One region of the Solibacillus sp. genome, then DNA from elsewhere that is predicted to be linked to it. Evidence: riboswitches for the same ligand, from Rfam matches in the RefSeq annotation. Region 1 holds a riboswitch; the other holds the start of a gene.

Region 1 (10,984 bases):
AATAACATGTCCTTACGAAGGAAAACCCGAGGTATAAAGGTATTAGGGCAAATCTTTAATCTCTTCGTACATATTAATTTCTGAAAATTCCATACTTTGTTATAATATAATTAGTAAATAAATAGAGATACTAAGGGAGTGCCAAAACTATGGAATATATCACGCTTAATAATGGAGTAAAAATGCCGATCGTTGGTACTGGTACAAATACGTATGGTAAACAAAATAATGACTATAACGGTGAATTAACAAATGAAATTCCTGAACTTGTATCAGCACTTGAACTGGGATATCGATCAATTGACGCAGCTATTAGTTATAGAAATGAAGAGCTTGTCGGGGGGATTTTAGCTGAAAGCACAGTGCCTCGAAAAGAGTTGTTCATTACGACAAAAGTTCCTGCGAGAGAAGAATATGTTTCTTCAAAGGAATCGACTCGAGCGGCAATCGATAATAGTCTGAAAAACTTTAAAACAGACTATCTGGACCTGCTTCTGATTCATGCCCCGATTGAAGACAAAGAGCAGCTAAAAAACACTTGGGAAGTATTTGAAGAATACTATGAGGCGGGTAAACTTAAAGCAATCGGCGTTTCGAACTTTAAGAAAAATCATCTAGATGAATTGAAAGAATTAGCAAAAGTGAAACCGGCCGTTAATCAAATACAAATTAATTTAAAAGAAAAGAACAAAGAGCTCCTGGATATATTGGAAGAAGAGGGCATTACACCTGTAGCGTGGGGGCCGATGAAAACGGAAGAACATCAAGAGGAAGTGTTGGATGAAATCGGTAAAGCGTATGGTAAATCGGGTGCACAAGTTTTATTGAAATACCAAATCGAGCGCGGTGTAGTCGTTATCCCGAAATCACATAATCGTGAAAACCAGGCAGCAAATCTGGATCTTTTCGGTTTTAAACTGACTGAAGCGGATGTAGAAAAAATTGAAAACCTTTAGTTAATCGCTACGTTTTTAAATCATTTAACCAGGCGCCTCCTATTTTGGGGACGCTTGTTCTGTATCTGCCTTTTTTAAAAGGCCACTTATCAAAATAAAAGCAACCATGCAAAACATTGTAATAAACAGTATGACCATCACGCCCATTCCTGCAAAGCCCTCTGCTTCCACAGGGGAATATTTAGGATTCAAGGGTAAAAGTATAATATTTATAGATTACCGATTATTTGGTAGATAGAAAGGAAGTCATCCATTGTCAAAAGGGCTTATTCATCATATTGAACTGTATGTTTCTGATTTAAAAAGTTCCATCAACTTTTGGGGATGGTTATTAGAAGAATTGGGATATGAATCCTTTCAATCGTGGGAAAGCGGACAGAGTTGGAAAATCGGAGAGACCTATATCGTTTTTGTGCAAGCAGAGGAACGGTATAAGGATGTACCTTATCATAGACGCAGAGTTGGTCTAAACCATTTGGCCTTCCATGCAAGCTCCCGTCAACAAGTAGATGATATGACAAGAAAGTTGGAAAGTAAAGGTATTAATATCCTTTATTCTGATAAACATCCCTATGCAGGAGGGGAAAATTATTACGCTGTATTTTTTGAAGATCCAGATAGAATTAAAGTTGAATTGGTAGCACCATGACCTTGCCTGTTTTGATGTTTTTTCTTCTACATGAAATTAAAAACGGAACGCCTACTGAATTGTAGATGTTCCGTTTTCACATATTCCAAACAAAGAAATCTATTCCTTCCGCATAATAAAGCTCAAATGTCTGCCTGTTGAGCGGTCTTGGCGATGGGAGAATCCATCATCGTCCATAAATGTGCACATACGGTCAACCGTAATATTTTTTTCAGGCACACCTGCAAGCATGCACTGTGTTTTCACGGTTAACTGGTTGTCGATATGGAATTTGCTCGTTTCTTCATTCCAGTACATAAATTCGTCCGCATAGCTGAGTGCTTTGAATTTTTCCTGAACATCGGCGTCCACTTCGAATTTCTCTTGGCTGATTGCTGGCCCGATCATTACTTTCAAATCACGTAAATCGCAATTTTCCTCTTGTTGTAAATGTTGAAGCAACTTTAATGTAATTTCTTTAATCGTCCCTTGCCATCCAGAGTGCACAGCCCCGATGACATTTGTTTTTTCATTATAAAATAAAACAGGCACACAATCTGCGGTAAAGCTTGAGATCACAACGTTCGGTTCGTACGTATACAATGCGTCGGTATCATGAACAGCAGTTGTATTGTCGGTTGCTCCTTTGCCGATTTCCGATTTTTCCACACGGAAGAAGTTGGCACTATGTGTTTGATTGGCGCATACAAACTCTGATAATTCGGTTTGCAGCAGTGAGGCAAGCTGTTGGCGGTTTTCGATAATATCAGCTTCGTTTTTGCAAACATGGAGTGCCATATTGTTGTCCTCGGCTAATGCTGGATCTTTTAATGTAATGCCTAGTACGCGTTTTTCATTATTTTCATAAAATTTTACCTTCATTTTATCACCCCCTGTACTATACCCGTAAATGCAAATTTTGTATAGGCAAATAGTGTTTGGTATAATGATTGGAAATAGGGGGAATGTGATGAAGAGTTGGCAAATCATTTTAACCGGTTTTTTACCTTATGTCATGGCGGTCATGGTTTTTATTGCATTTTCATTGCCTTATATAAATGAATCGATTACATTCGGTACGGCCATGTCCATAATTATTTATGTTTTGCCGATTTATTTTTTTGTCGTGATTCCCTGGTATTATGTGCTGTACTTCATGCGTAAAAATTACAGCAAACGGGCACTTTACTTAACAAGCTTTATTTTTTGTATTCTGCAGCCAATCGTATTCGGATACCTTATGAAAGCACCGGTCGGCAGCGCGTATTTTTTATTTTTTGTATCACCACCGTTTATAGTTGGCATAATGGTTAGTACATTATGTATTAGCATGTTCTACAAAGAAGATTTGCAGCAAACGAAAAATGGAAGGGGAGAGCCGATTGGAATTGACGATTGAATGGCAATACATTACAAAGACAAAGCAGGAAATAACATGGCGAAGTGATGCAATTCCTGCAGCGCATGCCTATACGCTCGTACTGGATATGGAAAATACTGGTCGCACAAAAAATATTGTGATGACAGATGAACATGACTGTACATGGACATTAAAAGAGCTGAAAAAATATTTGAAATCTCTCGAAACAGAACCTACCGAAGTGGAAGTGTATTTCGATGGCGGTTTTAATAGAGAAGAAAAGCTGGCCGGTTTAGGGATTGTTGTCTATTATAAACAGAATGGGAAAAACTATCGCTTGCGGACGAACCAGCTCGCGGAGTATTTAACATCAAACAATGAAGCGGAATATGCTGCATTGAATCTTGCGGTTGAACAGCTTGAGGAAATGGGCGTCCATCACCAGAAAATAAAAGTTTACGGTGATTCTCAAGTCGTTATTAATGAAATGAACGGCGAATGGGCAGTAACCGATAGTGTTTTGACAACATGGGCGGATAAAATCGATGCTAAGCTCCAAAAACTTGGCATTCGACCGGAGTATCAATATATTGACCGCAAGCTAAACGGTGAAGCGGATCAGCTTGCTAATCAGGCACTACAGGAAACCGAAATATACGCGGATATTGATATACGAAAAAGTAAGAAAAGATAAATAAAGGGGGATCTTTATGATTCGTTCTGTTGGCACAGGGAGTTCAAGTTTAAATAATCAGACACGTCCCCGAAATTTACAGCAACAAACTACAGCCTTCCCGAAAATCGGAGAAGAACAAGGTGTCGCACGAGAGCAGGAAAAGGTGCGAACGGATGAGGCTGAAAGAGGACCAATGATGGTTGGGGTCAAACCGAAAGCACAGCTGAAGTCCATTTTTGATGAACCGAATGGTGTCGTGAAGCTTAATGCGGACGGAGATAAGTTAGAAGTCAGCAAGCGTGCAATTTCACTCGCCAAAGAAGTACTCTATATTTAAAGAAAAAAGCTCCGCCGGGAAGATCTCGGCGGAGCTTTCGTTTTAAATTTTATTAATGTTTTTCAAATGCTCGTTCACCAGCAATACCTGGTTGCGTTAATTCGAATGGATTTAAAATAATATCCAACTGCTCAAGCGTGAAATAGTTGTACATTAAGCAAAGTTCGCGTACAGATTTGCCGCTATGCAGTGCTTCACGTGCAATTTGACTTGAACGCTCATAGCCTAAATGTGGAGCCAGTGCTGTAATTACTCCGATTGAACGTTCTACATAATCATGCAGTCGCGCTTCATTTGCTTCAATATGATCAAGACAGTATTTTGTAAATACTGTAAAGCCGTTTGTCATAATTTCAATCGACTGAAGCAGATTAAATACTAGAACTGGTTCCATTACATTCAGCTCAAATTGTCCTGCTTCTGAAGCAAGTGATATTGTCACGTCATTACCGATTACTTGGAATGCGATTTGGTTAATGACTTCCGGCATAACAGGATTTACTTTACCTGGCATAATAGAAGAACCTGGTTGACGCTCCGGTAAGCGGATTTCTGCAAATCCGGCTTTTGGACCTGATGCCATTAAGCGTAAGTCATTACAGATTTTTGACATATTCATCATTGCGATTTTTAACATTGATGATACTTCTGCATACGTATCGGTGTTTTGTGTACCGTCAATTAAATTGTCAACTTTTATGAACGGGAAACCACTGTAAGTCGCGATGTTTTCTACTGCCAATTTCATATATTCAGGGTCCGCATTCAGGCCTGTCCCGATTGCAGTTGCACCGATATTGATTTGCAGCATTGTTTGCTGCGCTTTTTTGATTCGAGCAATATCACGGGAAACAACGGCAGCGTATGCACCGAATTCCTGGCCTAAACGAACTGGTACAGCATCTTGTAAATGCGTACGACCCATTTTAACGATTGAATCGAATTCTACTGATTTTCTGATAAAGCTATCACGCATCATTTCCATCGCCATAATTAAATTATTTAACGTAGAAACTGTTGCAATATGAATAGCCGATGGGAATGCATCATTTGTTGACTGCGCCATATTGACATGGCTGTTAGGACTAATGATTGAATAAGTACCTTTTTCTTCCCCTAAAATTTCCAGTGCACGGTTTGCAATTACTTCATTGGCATTCATGTTCATTGAAGTGCCTGCTCCGCCCTGAATTGGATCTACAACGAACTGGTCATGTAATAGTCCTGAAATAATGTCATCTGATGCTTGTGCAATTGCATTAGCAATTACTGGATCCAATTTGCCGATATCGGCATTTGCAAGTGCCGAACTTTTCTTTACGATGGCAAATGCACGAATTAATTCAGGGTGCATTGTCATTTTAGTAATCGGGAAATTTTCTAATGCACGAGTTGTTTGAACGCCGTAATAAACGTCCTTTGGAATTTCTAATGTGCCTAAAAAGTCTTTTTCAATACGTGTACTCATCTGTACAAACCCTCCAAGAGAATGGTGTAATAGTTGGATAAACAACTACATTATACGCCATATAATGATAAAAGCTTACTTGCTGAATTATTAGTTTATTTGATTTTCTCAAGTAAGTTTAAATTAACCAATATTAACAAATATAATGAGGGCTATTTTGTAACTTTTTGATTTTTTAAACGACTAATAAGGAAAGGAATGAGGTGGTTGATATTGAAGAGGTGGCTAAGTTACATGTTGGTCGTGGGGATGATCTTGGTCCTTGCAGCATGTAATATGAAAGAAAACGAAACATCATCCGATTCAACTGAACCCGTGCAGGAAGAAAATAATGAGAATAAAGTAGAATATGAATTACTGTTTCATTTGGATTCGATACCTCCTGAGGTTGGTACGAGTATTTCAATCGTGCAGGATGAAAAGCTTTATACTACTTGGGCAGAGATTTTTGGTTTTGAATCGGTTCCACCTGTCGATTTTGAAAAAGAGGAAGTACTGTTTGTCACAGGATATTCAGATGGCTGTGGAAGAGAAATTGAAGAAATCGAAAAAGATGGGGATACTTTAGTCATTACCTTAAACTATCCGGAAAATATTCGAAGCGAGAAAGACATCGCCTGCACAGAAATAGCTTTAGACAATACTTATGTTGTCAAAATGAAAAAGACAGACACAACAAAAGGTAAGCTGATTGATATCAATCGGACAACATATGAAGAAGATTCGACGGTTCAGGAAAAACTGCATTAAACGAATACAGTAATACGAGGGGCTACCAATTCCTCTATATGAATATTACACTGAAAATATCGAATTTTCGGTGTAATATTTTTTTGGTCATAAATTTTCTGCAAATAGAAAACATTATGTTGGGAATAAGGTTAAATTGCTATTTACATAATAACAGGCTACGTTTATCCATTGTAAGACGGGCAAAAAATTGGTAATATGAATTATCGTACAATAATAGTATTGAACGCGAACTATAGAAAACTGGAAGATGCCAGGGAACTATAGGCAACTAATTGCATACATATCAAGCGTTGATCGCCGTGGATAAAACTACTGGCGGGAGCAGTTTCTGGAGAGAGCGCGATAATTCGCGTCGCCGAAGGGTTCATAATCTCAGGCAAAAGGACAGAAGAGTAATGAGAGATGCTTCTCTTTAACATTAGGTGTGAGAAAAATACCCTTTGTTTCATGAAAAGCCCTCGATAGATGTCACAGATTTTTTGAAATCTGGACGCGATTTCGCAGAGGCGAGATCGATTATTCTTACAAACAGGGACTGGCGCATAATCAGTCCCTGTTTTAATTTTCCAGAAAAAATTACTTGATGGACCGCGGTGAAGTACTTATTATTTTGCGCTGTGTAAACAGACAAAATACTTATCCTTTGGAGGAATCGTTTTGGAACAACAAGAATTAAAGCGCGACCTGAAAAATCGCCACGTTCAGTTAATAGCGATTGGAGGAACAATCGGAACGGGGTTGTTTTTAGGGTCAGGTAAAGCGATCTCACTTGCAGGACCTTCTATTATCTTTGCATACTTAATCGTTGGAATCGCACTATTTTTCGTAATGCGTGCACTTGGCGAATTGCTTTTATCAAAAGGCGGCTATGCATCATTTACCGAGTTCGCCACTGAATACCTAGGGGATTGGGCAGGCTATATTACCGGCTGGACATACTGGTTCTGCTGGATTATGACGGCAATGGCGGATATTATCGCTGTCGGTATGTACACGCAGTACTGGTTCGACATCCCGCAATGGGTACCGGCTATCGCATGTTTAGTAGTCTTACTTATTCTGAATTTATTGACGGTCAAACTTTTCGGAGAGCTGGAGTTTTGGTTTGCGTTAATTAAAATCATCACAATTGTTGCGTTGATTGCGATAGGCATTGTATTGTTGATCATTGGTTTTGAGACTGATACAGGCAAGGTTGCTGTCTCGAATTTATGGGAGCATGGCGGATTGTTCCCGAATGGTACATTTGGATTTTTAATGGCATTCCAAATGGTTGTCTTTGCATTCGTTGGGGTTGAATTAGTAGGGGTTGCTGCTGCTGAAACGGCAAACCCGCAAAAGAATATCCCATCTGCTATTAATAAAATTCCCGTTCGTATTCTGCTGTTTTATGTAGGGGCATTATTTGTAATTTTAACAATCAACCCTTGGGATACATTAAGTGCAGCAAGCTCGCCATTCGTTCAGGTTTTCGCATTGGTAGGAATTCCAATTGCAGCAGGTTTGATTAACTTTGTTGTGCTGACATCAGCTGCTTCTGCAGGAAATAGCGGAATGTTCTCAACGAGCCGTATGCTGTTCAGTTTAAGTAGTAATAAACAAGCACCGAAAGCTTACGGTAAGTTAAACAAAAATGCGGTGCCGCAAAATGGTCTGTTATTTTCTGCGGTTGTAGTATCGATTGGTGCATTGCTTAGCTATTTCATGCCGGACGATGCATTCAGTATCGTGACAACAATTAGTGCGATTTGTTTTATTTGGGTTTGGAGCATTATTCTGATTTCGCATATCATTTACAAAAAGCGTCATCCAGAATTACATAAATCTTCAATTTTCAAAGCACCTTTAACACCATTCGTTAACTATTTAATATTAGCATTCTTCCTGTTTTTACTAATCATTATGGCTATTTCCGAGTCTACGAGAACTTCGCTGCTGTTAACACCGTTATGGTTTTTACTGCTGTTTGTTCTTTATAAGGTTCGAAAGAAATAAATGTAAAACCGGGTTTCCATCGAGGAAGCCCGGTCTTTTCTATTAGTTTATTTTTCGCAAAAATTGGCTTCTTGCTTCTGAGAAGATTTTATTGTCACAGGAATCACAGGAAAATTTGCCGCTCATATTCCGTTTGTAGTTCCGGTATTTTACTGTTCCTTCTATTAATAAAAAAGGTTTTTTACAGCAGTAGCAAATGGTTTCGTAGGTTATCAAGTTAGCTCCTCCTTTGCAAACAATGGTTTGTTGTTTAACAGATGGAAATAAACGATACATGCGATGACAACACCGATTAAAGCGAAGATGCTTGTTGTCAGTTGAATCGTGTAGATTTCCGCCAAAAATCCGATAATCAAAGTTAAAGTGATCTGCATCACACTTTCGATCAGTCCAAGTGAACTGCCGAACCGTCCCATCAATTCAGTCGGGATTGTTTGCTGGTAAAATGTCGCGTAGCCCGTATTGCTGAATGCCATAAACAGTCCGAGCAAAATAAAGGCAGCGACCGCAATCATTAAATTATGTGAAAAGTAAAATATAAAGTAGGAAAGTAAGGTACATGTAAATCCAAGGCCGATGTACGAAACGAGTGACAGCTTCTTCACGAATCGGACAGCCAAATAGCCACCGACAATGGCACCGATTCCTGTGATTCCTACAATGATGCCGTATACCGAATCCGTCACTTTATGAAAGTCTTTTAAAAACGACATTTCCTGGGAATCAAGTGAAAAGCAAATCATCAGCGCTGTTGAATATAAAACGAAGAATTTCAACAGCGTTTTGCGTTGCGAGATAAATTTCCAGACAGTAATAAAATCATCTCGAATAACAGCAAGTGTGAGTACAGATGATTGAGTGGCCGACTTGATCTCTGGATTTGGCAGCAAATACATCATGTATGAGCTAAACAAAAGCATAAACCCATTCACCCACATCGCAGTGGCAGTACTGCTCATGGCGATAATGGCACCACTTAAAGCAGGGCCAATCATAAAGCTCCCTGAACCGAGCATGCTGTTGATGGCATTAAAACGCAAGCGATCATTTGGCAAAACGAGTTTTGTAATCATAAATGTGCTGCTCGGATTGGCAAAACAGACTGCAATATTTGCCAAAAAGATCAAACTGTAGATGAGCCAAATTTCCGAGAGCAATGGCATCATACAAACGATACCTGCGCGGAAAACATCACAAACAATCAAGATGATTCTTTTATTGGTTCTATCTACGATGGAGCCCGCAAAAAAACTGCACAAAATGCGGGCAATCGGACCGATAATATAGATGCCCGCAACCGCTGCCGGTGACTCGGTTAAATGCCAGACCGATAGATTGAGCGCAATCAAGTAAATCCAACTTCCCAGTTTGGATGCGCCAAACCCGAACCACAAATAAAAATACTCTTTTCTTAACTCCAAATCATCACCCCTTAGCTGCTCATTCTCTGCCGTATTTTTTCACTTGCATATAGTGCCTGCCTAAAGCAGTAGCTCGCCTGTTTATAGGCATGGAGCTGCTCATAAAACTGTGCCCATAATGGAGCATAGAACAGAATCAGCGAATAATACTGTTGTTCGTTGAAATGCGGAAAAGCTTCATCCTCCAGCAATTTCAATCCGCGGATCGTATGTGCAGATTCAACCGCATACTGCAATAGTCTGCGCTGATAAATATGATGGGGTACAGAAAATTGATGTTCTTCATAACGTTTTAATAGTATTTCCAGCTGTTTGAAATCCTTCTGCGCAAAGCATGTGCGCATCCAGTTAATTGCTGAATGCAGGTCTTCATCGTAGTTATTTGCCGTTTTATAATGTTTGGACGCTTCTGGAAAGTTTTCCTGGCATTCGTAACAATACGCGATATTGTTATGCAATGAGCTCCATTGCATCGGTGTTTGGATTGAAGGTACACTTTCAAGCAAATTTAGCCCTGCTTCAAACTCCTTGAGAGCTTTCTGGAATCGATGTGAATCATTGAAAATCACACCTTTCATGGAGAATAGCTTCAACTGAAACAACGGTTTATACTGATGGATGAAAAACTGCTGTGCCAGTTCAATATGTTCCAGTGCCTTTTGTAACTTGTAGCTACGGTGATTTGCAAAAGCAATATGATAATGATAGTTGGCCAGTTCGAATGGGTGAGCATTGGATAGAAATTGCGCAAATTGACTGTCTTCTTCTTTGTTAGACAACTGTTCAAATTCCTGAAAAGAAAGATGGCCGAAAGTCGTAATGGCTACGAATAGTTGAGTGACCCGGTCTTTTTTCCAGCTGACGAACGGCTCGATTTCATTAAGTATTGTTCTCGCCACATCATCTTCTTTTTTCGAGTAAAGGAAACGAGCATACACGAGCTTTGCCATCAGCTGCTGTTCAAACGGCTGCTCTTCGGTTTGCATAGCGGTTAATTGTTCAATTTCACCTACAGTAAACTCGGCATTCGACAATAATTTTTCATATAACTGCTCCAAAAAAGTGGTTTGGCTTTTCAGTTGTTGTTTGAGCTTGTTGAAATCGATGCCCAAGTTTTCAAACAGCTGCTCATACATCGAATGCTCTGCGATAACGATCCCGTTTTCAATCCGGCTTAAATATGAAGGGGTACAAATACCGAATGCAACGTCATCCTGTTTTTGCTTCTTTTTTTGACGATAATATTTTAATAGCTTCCCCCAAGCTTTTTCATTGTTTTCCATAAAAACACCTCATAGATAGTTTACCAAAATACTAAACAGGAATATTGCGAATTTTCTTTAAAAAGTGCACAATTAACGTTACGAAAATGATAAACTTACACAAATCA
Region 2 (10,984 bases), on a different contig from region 1:
TGGGTTGCGTTTCTTTATTTTATAAACCGCATTTCAGCTGCGCACCGCAGTTTGTACATGTGTTGCAGCCGCCCATTTCTTCCACCGTACCTTGACGGCAAACCGGGCATGTATTGCCAACTTCAGAACCAATTGTCACGTCAGTATCTGTTAATGGTTTAATTGTATCCACTAACACCACTTGACGTTTAACTTGGTCTTCCGATTGTTTTAATTCTTCAAACTCTAATTGCTCATCTGAATTTGCTTCTTCAGCTTTTAAAGTTAATACTTGTGTATCACGAGATCCATCGACATACACTGTACCACCTTTAGCACCGCCACGGTATAGACGCTCGTACACTTTTTGTACTTGCTCTACTCCATAGCCTTTTGGTGCGTTTACTGTTTTCGAAATTGATGAATCAATCCAGTTCTGAATGATACATTGAACATCTGCATGTGCTTCAGCAGAAAGTTCCATTGATGATTTGAACCAGTCCGGTAAATTATTCTCATCCACACCCGGGTTCGCATCTAAATACTCTTTTACAATTTCAGCTTTTACTTCAATAAACTTCCCTAGACGACCTGAACGATAGTAAGTGAAGCTGAAGTAAGGTTCAAGCCCTGTTGCAACTCCGACCATTGTACCTGTGGATCCAGTTGGCGCCACCGTCAATAAATGCGAGTTACGAATACCGTTTGCCACAATATTTTCGCGAATCTGCTGTGGCATTTTTTTCATGAAGCCTGTGTTAATGAATGCTTCACGTAAACGTGCTGTTTCAGCTTCTGTTTGTCCTTCAAGGAACGGGAAGCTGCCTCGCTCTGTTGCCAGTTCAACGGACTCTTCATACGCTGCAACCGCAATTGTCTTGAAGATTTCATCTACTAGTGCATTGCCTTCTTCAGAACCGTATTCTTTTTCACAGTAGATTAACAAATCGGCAAGACCCATTACACCAAGACCAACTCGACGTTCACCTAGTGCCTGCTTTTTATTTTCTTCCAGGAAGTACGGTGTTGCATCGATAACATTGTCCTGCATACGTACGCCAACTTTTACCGTTTTGCGTAACGCTTCAAAATCAACTGTTTTCGTTTCTTTGTTTGCAAACTTCGCCAGGTTAACAGCAGCTAAGTTACAAACGGAATATGGTGCTAATGGTTGTTCTCCGCACGGATTTGTCGCAACAACTTTCTGACCGTACGCTTTTGCGTTTGTCATGTCGTTGGCGTTATCAATGAAGAAAATCCCCGGTTCTGCTGCATATGTTGCGCAGACATTGATTAAATTCCACAGTTCTTTTGCTTTGATAGTGCGGTACGTACGAACCGGGTAACCAAGTTTCTCCCACTCGCGAACATCGCCAACTTCATGCCATTTTTCATTGTAATCCAGCATTTGAGCCGGAGTGTAGTTCTCTACATCCGGGAAGCGCAATTCGAAGTCCTGATCGTTTTCTACAGCATCCATAAACTCTTTTGTTAATGTAACCGAAATATTAGCGCCTGTCAGGAAATCCGGATTATGGACTGAATACGTTCCGCCATCACGCAGCTTTGTTTCAGCGTCACGAATAATCGCTTCGTTAAATCCGCCAAAACCTTCAATATTTTTATAGTTCACAATGCCTTGATACATCGCATCTTCCTGCTGTGTTAAAGGCTTGAATTTTAATTTTTCTTTTGCAAGACGAATAATTGTTTCGTCTGCTGTATTCTCGATCAAATAACGCAGAATACGCGGATTTTGCATTTTTGAAATGATAAACTCCACAATATCCGGATGCCAATCTGCCAGCATAATCATTTGGGCTCCACGTCTCGATCCACCTTGCTCAACAAGATGTGTCAGTTTGGCAATATCATCTAGCCAGCTTACTGATCCGCTTGATTTACCGTTTACACCGCGTGCCAATGTATTGCGAGGGCGAAGTGTCGAACCGTTCGTACCAACACCACCACCACGGCTCATAATTTCCATTACTTGCTTGCGGTGATCACTGATGCCTTCACGGGAATCGGCTACAAATGGCATTACATAACAGTTGAAGAATGTTACTTCTGTTTCTGAACCTGCTCCGTAAATTACACGTCCTGCAGGGATAAAGTTCATCGACACAAGCTCTTCGTAAAACTTCCCGAACCATTCCTTGCGCTTTTCTTCTGTTTTTTCAACTGAGGCTAAGCCTGTCGCATTACGCTTCGCAATTTGCTCATAAAAAATTTCGAGCGGCTTTTCAATAATATCCAATGACCGTTCGATAATACCTGTCTCTTGTTCTTCGCCTTCTAATACATGACGGTAATCTTCGTCAATTTTAATAAGGGCGGTTTTCTTTTCCTGATTAATCGAATGAATAATGCCAAGTCCACGCGCCGGGAATTTAGGATCTTGTTTAACTGTCAAAACAACAAAATCCCCTGTTTTTAATGTTTTCTTTTCCGTATCTTTAAAAGAATAACGGTCAATCATTACAAGACGAGATACACCTTTATGCGTAATATGCATATCCGGTGTGATCGGGTGCACTTGAGGAAATTGCTCAATATCTTGATTTAATTGATTGACTTGGATGGATTGTTCTAAAACACTTGCCACCGCGTAAGCCCCCTTTGAACGATTTAATAATTTTAAGGTTCCCTTCACGAATGTAAACTAAACACATTTTATACCATATATTGTGCTAATTTATTAAATACCATTCTATATGTTGGGTTATATAATTTCACTTAAAAAAGATTACAATAAATCTTTTTTTCAAACAAGGGGTTGATTTTTTTTTGTTTTTGTTGAATCCATCTATATCAACGTTTCGGGTATAAAAATTTTTTTGCAAAAAATAAAAACACACGTTCGTAATCTATTTTTTGAAATTCCATTCATCTGTCAAATATTTATTTTGCATCAATTGTTCTACATATTGAGTTTGCTGCTCTGTTAATACATAAGGAATTAGTTCTATGTTCAAAGCTATTTCAAATCCTTTAGAAAATGCGTCTACACATTGCTCGACTGTGAATGGTGTGTCGACAAACTGATTCATCGCAACCGCTTTTTCGGGTAACTTTTTCCGCATTTTTTCTTTAGCCTCAGCCGTAGCAAAATTAAATACCGATAGCAGCAGTTCTTCGTTCAGATCAAGTAAAATGGCGCCATGCTGCAAAATTACACCTTTTTGACGTGTTTGCGCACTGCCCGCTACTTTTTTCCCTTCAACCACAAGCTCATACCAGCTCGGCGCATCAAAACATACCGCGCTCTTCGGTTTCTTCAGATCATCCAGTTGTTCCTTCGTCTCCGGCACACTAAAATAAGCGTCCAGTCCTAAAAGACGGAACCCTTGTAAAATTCCTTCGCTAATGACACGATATGCCTCTGTAACGGTTTCCGGCATATTTGGGTAGCTCTCTGACACAATCACTGAATATGTAAGCTCCTGGTCATGTAAAACGGCACGTCCACCTGTAGGTCGACGGATGAAACCTAAGTTTTGCTTTTTTACAGCTTCTAAATTAATATCTTTATGTACTTGCTGGAAATAACCGATTGATAATGTTGCAGGATTCCACTCATAAAAACGAATAACCGGCGGGATTTCCCCTTGGCTATGCCAATCCAGCAATGCTTCATCCAGTGCCATGTTATAGGCCGGGCTGCATGGACCCGAATTTATAAAATACCATTGTTTTTTCACAATTTTTCGCCTCCACCAATTCATTTTAACAAACTCGCTCGACTAACTCTAGTTCATCTCTTATAATAGATAGTACAGAAAGAAAGGGGCAATATCGCAGTGACAATTTTATATACGATTCTAGTAATTTTAGTAGTAATCGTTGCTTACGTAGTAATCAACTCTATGCGCTTGAAAAAATCCGTAACAAATTTAACACAGGAGCAATTTATTGAAGGCTACCGTAAAGCACAATTAATCGATTTACGCGAACCTAAAGAATTTGAAGCGGGACACATCTTAGGTGCTCGAAACATTCCGATGACGCAACTTAATACACGTCATAAAGAAATCCGTCCAGACCTGCCTGTATACCTTTATTGCCAAAACTCTGGTCGTAGTGCACGAGCAGCGCTGACATTAAAGAAAAAAGGCTATAGCCAACTGTTCCAATTACAAGGTGGTTTCAAAACTTGGACAGGTAAAGTTAAATCGAAAAACTAATTCTAAAAGTTCTCTACATCGTAGAGGGCTTTTTAATTTTCATTCACCTGCCCAACGAATTGAAATAGTCTGAATATCAGCAGTTCCTACTATTATATAGTGACACGTTAGAAGTCTAACCTTACTCATAGAAAAAAGGTCAGAAAACAACTCTGACCTTTTTGTCACAATTTATGAAATTGTTACTTTTTCTTTTTTTGTATAACGTAATACCGGTGTACGTGCAGCACGCGTTTCATCTAAACGGCTGATTACCGTTGTATGTGGTGCTTCTTGTACGATTGATGGGTTATCGATTGTTTCTTGAGCAATTTGAATCATTGCATCACAGAATGCATCCAATGTCTCTTTTGATTCTGTTTCTGTTGGCTCGATCATAATACCCTCTTCCACATTTAATGGGAAGTATACTGTTGGTGGATGGTAGCCAAAATCAAGAAGGCGTTTTGCTATATCCAATGTACGAACACCTAATTTTTTCTGACGACGGCCTGATAGCACGAATTCATGCTTACAATGACGGTCGTACGGTAAATCAAAATGCTCTTCCAGACGGCGCATCATGTAGTTTGCATTTAGTACAGCATATTCTGTTACAGCCTTTAAGCCATCTGGTCCCATTGATCGGATATACGTATATGCACGGACATTAATGCCGAAGTTTCCGTAGTAAGGTTTTACACGACCGATTGATTGTGGACGGTTGTAATCGAAGTGGAATGTACCATCTTCTTTTTTCACTAATACTGGTTTAGGCAGGAATGGGATTAAATCCGCTTTTACCCCGACTGGACCTGAACCCGGACCACCACCACCGTGTGGACCTGTAAATGTTTTGTGTAAGTTTAAGTGAACACAGTCAAAGCCCATGTCGCCAGGACGTGCTTTACTCATAACAGCGTTTAAGTTCGCGCCGTCATAGTAAACCTTACCGCCGACACCGTGCACGATTTCAGCCATTTCTAAAATATTTTCTTCGAATAAGCCTAAAGTGTTCGGGTTTGTCAGCATAAGCGCTGCTGTATCAGGACCGACAACACGGCGTAAATCTTCAAGATCAACTAAGCCGTCTTCACCTGATTTGATTGTGATTGTTTCAAAACCTGCAACTGTAGCAGAAGCCGGGTTTGTACCGTGAGCTGAGTCCGGTACGATTACTTTGTTACGGTGACCTTCCCCATTTGCCTCATGGAATGCTCGGATCATCATTAATGCTGTCCATTCACCATGTGCGCCTGCTGCCGGCTGTAATGTTACTTCATCCATACCTGTAATTTCTTGAAGGGATGTTTGCAGGTCATATAATAATTCCATTGCACCTTGTACTGTTGACTCATCTTGTAATGGGTGAACATTGGCAAAACCAGCATAGCGTGCAACCGTTTCATTGATTTTCGGATTGTATTTCATCGTACAAGAACCAAGCGGGTAGAAGCCTGAATCCACACCGTGGTTACGTTTTGAAAGTGCTGTATAGTGACGCATAATATCTAATTCTGCAACTTCCGGCAGTTCAGCCGCTTCTTGGCGTACTAACTCTTTCGGCAGAAGTTCTTCTAGATCAAAATCAGGAACATCCAATGGCTCTAAGTTGTAGCCGACACGACCTGGTTTTGTAATTTCGAAAATGAGTGATTGGTTTTCGTTATGCATTGTAAGCCCCCATTTCTGCAACTAATTGCTCGATTTCTTCTTTTGTACGGATTTCCGTAACAGCAATGAGTGCATGATTTTCTAATTGTGGATAAACACGACCTAAGTCAAATCCGCCGATAATCCCTTTTTCGATTAATGCTTTGTTTAGCATTGTCACATTATGCTTTGTATTTACTACGATTTCGTTGAAGTGTGCACCTTGATAAGCAACTTCAAAACCAGCTGCTTCAAAAGCATTTTTAGCAAAGCGTGTCTTCACGATATTTTGTTTCGCCATTTCCTGCATACCTTGTTTTCCAAGGGCTGTCATTGCTACTGAAGAAGCAAGTGCCAGCAATGCCTGGTTAGAACAAATATTAGATGTCGCTTTGTCACGACGAATGTGCTGCTCACGTGCTTGCAATGTCAATACATAACCACGACGTCCATCTTGGTCTACTGTTTCCCCAACAAGACGGCCCGGTACTTTACGCATTAACTTATTCGTTACAGCGAAATAACCACAGTGTGGACCACCGAATGCTTCAGCAATTCCGAATACTTGTGCATCCCCAACAGTAATATCTGCCCCTAATTTTCCAGGAGGTGTTAAAACGCCAAGAGCTAACGGGTTTGCAGATACGATAAATAATCCTTTTGCATCATGTGTAATGTCTGCAAGCGGCTGTAGGTTTTCAACTTGACCAAAGAAGTTCGGATATTGAACGATTACACCAGCTGTTTGATCATCAATTAAGTCTTTTAGTGCTTCGATGTCTGTCACACCGTCTTTTGCAGGAATTGTAACGACTTCAATTGATTGTCCTGTTGCATACATTTTCACAACATCTTGATACTCCGGATGTACAGTCCCTGAAACAAGTAATTTACCACGACGTGTATGACCTGCAGCAAGCATACCCGCTTCTGCCAATGCCGTACCGCCATCATACATAGAAGAGTTTGCAATATCCATGCCTGTCAATTCTGCGATCATCGTCTGGAATTCAAAAATCGCTTGAAGTTCACCTTGAGAAATTTCCGGCTGATATGGTGTGTACGCAGTATAGAATTCCGAACGTGAAATAACGTGATCGACAATTACCGGTTTATAGTGATTGTAGACACCAGCACCTAAAAACGAAACATTGCTTGCTGTATCTTTATTTTTTGAAGCGAGTTGTGCCAGTTCCTTCATTAAAGCAGCTTCTGACTTTGCAGGTTTAATATTGTAGCTTCCTTGGAAGCGAACTTTCTCAGGAATATCCTCGAAAAGCTCATCAATTGTCGCAACCCCGATACGGTCTAACATTTCTTGTTTATCTTGTTCCGTCATTGGTAAATAACGATGTTTCATTGTTAACCCTCTTTTCAAAAGTTTAATCCCGCATTAACGGGTAGTAATTTATCTTCCTCGAAAGGCAGCAGATTGGTTCAACTATCAATCTAGGGGGATGAAGACCCCACTGATTGAAGTTTCACTTTATTTTGCACGTTTGTAAAATGGAGTTTCTACAACAACTGCTTTTGCTCTATTTTTTCGTACTTCAATTTCTAATTCAGTTCCAACTTCTGTGAAATTTGCGTCGATTAAAGCTAGACCGATATTGCGCTTTGTCATTGGTGACTGAGTTCCGGTAGTTACAAAGCCAATCTCTTCGCCATCTTTAAATACTTTATAGCCATGACGAGGAATACCTTTATCAATCATCTCGATACCTATAGATTTACGTGTTAGGCCATTTTCTTTTTGGTCAATTAATGCTCGCTGACCGATAAATTGCGGATCTTTCGCCAACTTCACTGCAAAGCCAATGCCCGCTTCCAGTGGTGAAATATCTTTTGAAATCTCTTGGCCATATAATGGTAGGCAAGCTTCAAAGCGAAGTGTATCACGTGCTCCTAAACCTGCAGCTACTACACCTTTGTCTTTTCCTGCTTCCAAAATTTTGTTCCAAAGATCAACAATTGCTGCTGGTGCACCGTAAATTTCAAATCCGTCTTCCCCTGTATAGCCAGAGCGAGAAACAAGTACCGAATGACCGCCTACATCTACATTGTCCTGGAATTTAAAGTATTTAATTGCTGTTAAGTCTGTTGCTGTTAATGTTTGAAGAACTTCCTGAGATAATGGTCCTTGCAAAGCGATTTGAGCATAGTCATCTGACATATTTGTCACTTTGACATCCTCTTCGACATGCTGCTGTAACCATTCAAAGTCCTTTTCAATGTTCGCTGCATTAACACATAGTAAATAACGGCTATCTTCCAAACGGTATGTCAGTAAATCATCGACAACACCGCCATCTTCATAGCATAGTGCACTGTATTGAGCCCCGCCAACTGTAATTTTAGAAATATCGTTGGAAAGCATCTTTTGTAGATAGACAAGTGCATCCGGACCTTCTACGATAATCTCCCCCATGTGGGATACATCAAAAAGTCCTGCACGGTTACGTACCGCATCATGCTCCTCTTTGATCGAAGAAAATTGTACCGGTAATTCCCAGCCGCCAAAATCAACAGTTTTCCCACCATACTTTGCATATTCATCAAATAGTGGAGTGCGCTTTAATTCATTTGTCATGTTCATTTCCTCCTTAAGTTATGTATAATCGTTTTGCTTTGCAAAGGGGGAAACAACATTACACCTATCAAAGTGTAAATCTATCTTTTTATTAGAATCATCAGAATATTAAAAGCCGATTTCTCCACAAAAAAAAGACAGACGAATCCCCTTTACCGAGATTCTCTGTCCTTGCACCTGAAAGTTACACCCAAATTTGATCTACTATCACAATTTAGGCTTTCCCCGTTGGTGGCTGTTTGCAACATTAGCTATAACAGCACTCTCCAGAGTTGCGTCCAATACGAGTCTTTTTGCCTGAGAGATTCATAGCATGGCTATTTGCTCCTTCGGCGACGTGACATCACGTTCTCTCCCCGTACCATCATCCGCGTTAGATTATTCACTTCATGTTATTGCTGTTCTTAGCAATATCCTAACATTGAATATAATGCAAACGCAATCTTTTTTTAATTTTATTCAAAATACGAACATTAACGAAAAATATTTAGAAATCATTCGCCTTTAAGGCGTTTTACCTGAAACCCGATATACTCAACAATCTGTCTTAATGTTCTCCCGGCTGTCAGTACTTGTATATGCCCAGCTAGTCGATAACTCTTTCTGCGTTGGTGATACAGGTTTTCCAAATCTTGCTCCGTTGATGTTTGAACAATGGGACGGTTTTTATCATTCCGAATACGCATATAAATATCTTCAAATTTTGCATCAAGAAAAAATACAAGCCCTGTCCGGCGCATAATTTTCCTGTTTTCTTCATTCACGGCTACCCCACCGCCTGTAGCGATAATGCATGCTTCATCACGAAAATTCTTTAAAAATTCCGTCTCGATTTTTCGGAAGTGTGCTTCGCCGTATTTCTCGAAAATTTCAGGAATTGTCATACCCTGCTGTCGTACAATTTCATGATCCATATCGTAATACGGCATTTTCAAGAAAAAACTTAAACGTCTTCCAATCGCACTTTTTCCGCACCCCATAAATCCTACTAAATAAATTTTTCGCATGCTGTTCACCTTCTTCTATTACGGACTACTTAATTAATTACGCCTCTACCTATTCTTTCGTTTCTATTTTGCGTCATAAATAGAAATATTTTTAGGTCAAACCAAATCGCATAATGCGACATTTTTTCGACTTTGCAAAAAGAAGTCGAACTTTAAGGTAAATTTAGCATATTTATCGTAGCACGAACGTAAATAGATTCCAATGAATTATATACTTTTATTTGCGCAAAATATGCATTTGTATAGAAAACAGCAGCTCCGGAAACTATGAACAATAAAAATACTGCCAGCAAAAATAATGCACCTTTCTCATTTTGCAGGCAATGGTAATACGATGTCTCTTTCTCGCTTTGTTCCATTTTTCATCTCTACTCTCATATTCACTTCATTTTCATCAACTGCCAGCTCCCATTTCTCAACAAAAGGCAGCATAATTTCATTCCCCCCTTTATTCGACCTTTTACGCAAATGCTGTTCTGATTTATCAAACACAAACAACCGCTCCTCCGGGTCATTTAATATTTCCAGTTGCAGCATATTCGAACTCAGCACCCTACCAGATGCAGAATTCATATTGTATTGATGTAGATCATAAACGAACAATTCCCAGTTCACCTCATCTTTCATCCTTTCAAGCTGTTGAAGATCCCGAACCCATATAAGGATAAGCAGGCTTATTGCGGTAAAAAGTACAAACACAGTTAACTGAAACAAGCTTTCCAGTAGTGTAAAACCTCGCTCATTTAATATTTGCCTCCATTTCATACACACAGTTCCTCTTCTTTTTCATTGTTGTCATATTGGACACATACTTGATTTTCATCATAACTCCATTGAAACTGAACGCCATCAATTTGCTGTACTCCGGCTGATTGTCCAAACCTTTTATATTTCATGGCTCCTATAAAAGCTGCTTCTGCAGCATGGGCTTGTACTTTTTGTATGGCTATTTGCTGTTTCATATTAAATGTGAACGGAATGATTGTCGACGAAAGGAAAAACAAAATGACGACTGCTAACAGTGTTTCTACAAGAGTTAGTCCTTCCTGGTTCATGAAAAATCTCCTTTTCTAAAATTCTGGCTTTCCCGATATTAACAGTGTATTGATGGCTTTTATTCTCAAAATGGTACGTTAGTCGTCCAAACGCCTGGACATTGCCTCTCGTATTAAATACCAGCCGGTTATTTGGAGTGGATAAATACATGTCAATTGCCCGAGCTATTCGCTGATCATAAATTATATTAGAAGTATTGCGCTCCCTTACTTGAATACGGTGACAGTTAATAATTTCAAAGCTATGGTACGTTCCGGTCTCAATGGATAGTAATTGTGTCATACGTATTAACATCTCATTTTGGTTCATTACCTGTTTTTCTGTAAAATCCATTAACGGCTTTTGTGAAAAATAGAGAATCGCTGAATTGACGACTAAAAAAATAAAGAGGACGATGAGCATTTCGATTAATGTAAATCCTTTTTCATCTGTTAACAGTGATTTAACTTTCTGCATCTTCGTTACGTTTCACTGGTCTCAGGTCCAATGACTTTACCGTCCACTATTTTAATTTCCGTATTATCCGGACATCT

Evidence for each region. Region 1 has a riboswitch for glycine ahead of ABS917_RS07225 (amino acid permease). Riboswitches for the same ligand answer to the same signal wherever they lie in the genome.
Region 2: another riboswitch for glycine. It lies ahead of gcvT (glycine cleavage system aminomethyltransferase GcvT); the one in region 1 lies ahead of ABS917_RS07225 (amino acid permease).

The regions. Positions count from the first base shown of each region.
Region 1 covers NZ_JBELZM010000005.1:100,575-111,558, forward strand. Annotated here, with positions in the region: gene ABS917_RS07185 (aldo/keto reductase) at 150-956, shown strand; gene ABS917_RS07190 (VOC family protein) at 1,210-1,605, shown strand; gene pgeF (peptidoglycan editing factor PgeF) at 1,705-2,466, opposite strand; gene ABS917_RS07200 (ATPase) at 2,555-2,983, shown strand; gene ABS917_RS07205 (DUF771 domain-containing protein) at 2,967-3,638, shown strand; gene ABS917_RS07210 (DNA primase) at 3,655-3,957, shown strand; gene aspA (aspartate ammonia-lyase) at 4,010-5,425, opposite strand; gene ABS917_RS07220 (dehydrogenase) at 5,660-6,175, shown strand; glycine riboswitch at 6,497-6,576, shown strand; gene ABS917_RS07225 (amino acid permease) at 6,836-8,173, shown strand; gene ABS917_RS07230 (MFS transporter) at 8,386-9,594, opposite strand; gene ABS917_RS07235 (sugar-phosphatase) at 9,606-10,877, opposite strand.
Region 2 covers NZ_JBELZM010000002.1:278,365-289,348, reverse strand. Annotated here, with positions in the region: gene ABS917_RS03575 (vitamin B12-dependent ribonucleotide reductase) at 20-2,587, opposite strand; gene ABS917_RS03570 (lipoate--protein ligase family protein) at 2,850-3,686, opposite strand; gene ABS917_RS03565 (rhodanese-like domain-containing protein) at 3,783-4,166, shown strand; gene gcvPB (aminomethyl-transferring glycine dehydrogenase subunit GcvPB) at 4,338-5,819, opposite strand; gene gcvPA (aminomethyl-transferring glycine dehydrogenase subunit GcvPA) at 5,812-7,158, opposite strand; gene gcvT (glycine cleavage system aminomethyltransferase GcvT) at 7,285-8,388, opposite strand; glycine riboswitch at 8,552-8,660, opposite strand; glycine riboswitch at 8,664-8,756, opposite strand; gene ABS917_RS03545 (shikimate kinase) at 8,883-9,395, opposite strand; gene comGF (competence type IV pilus minor pilin ComGF) at 9,705-10,160, opposite strand; gene ABS917_RS03535 (type II secretion system protein) at 10,157-10,450, opposite strand; gene ABS917_RS03530 (prepilin-type N-terminal cleavage/methylation domain-containing protein) at 10,359-10,907, opposite strand; gene ABS917_RS03525 (competence type IV pilus major pilin ComGC) at 10,913-10,984, opposite strand, start outside.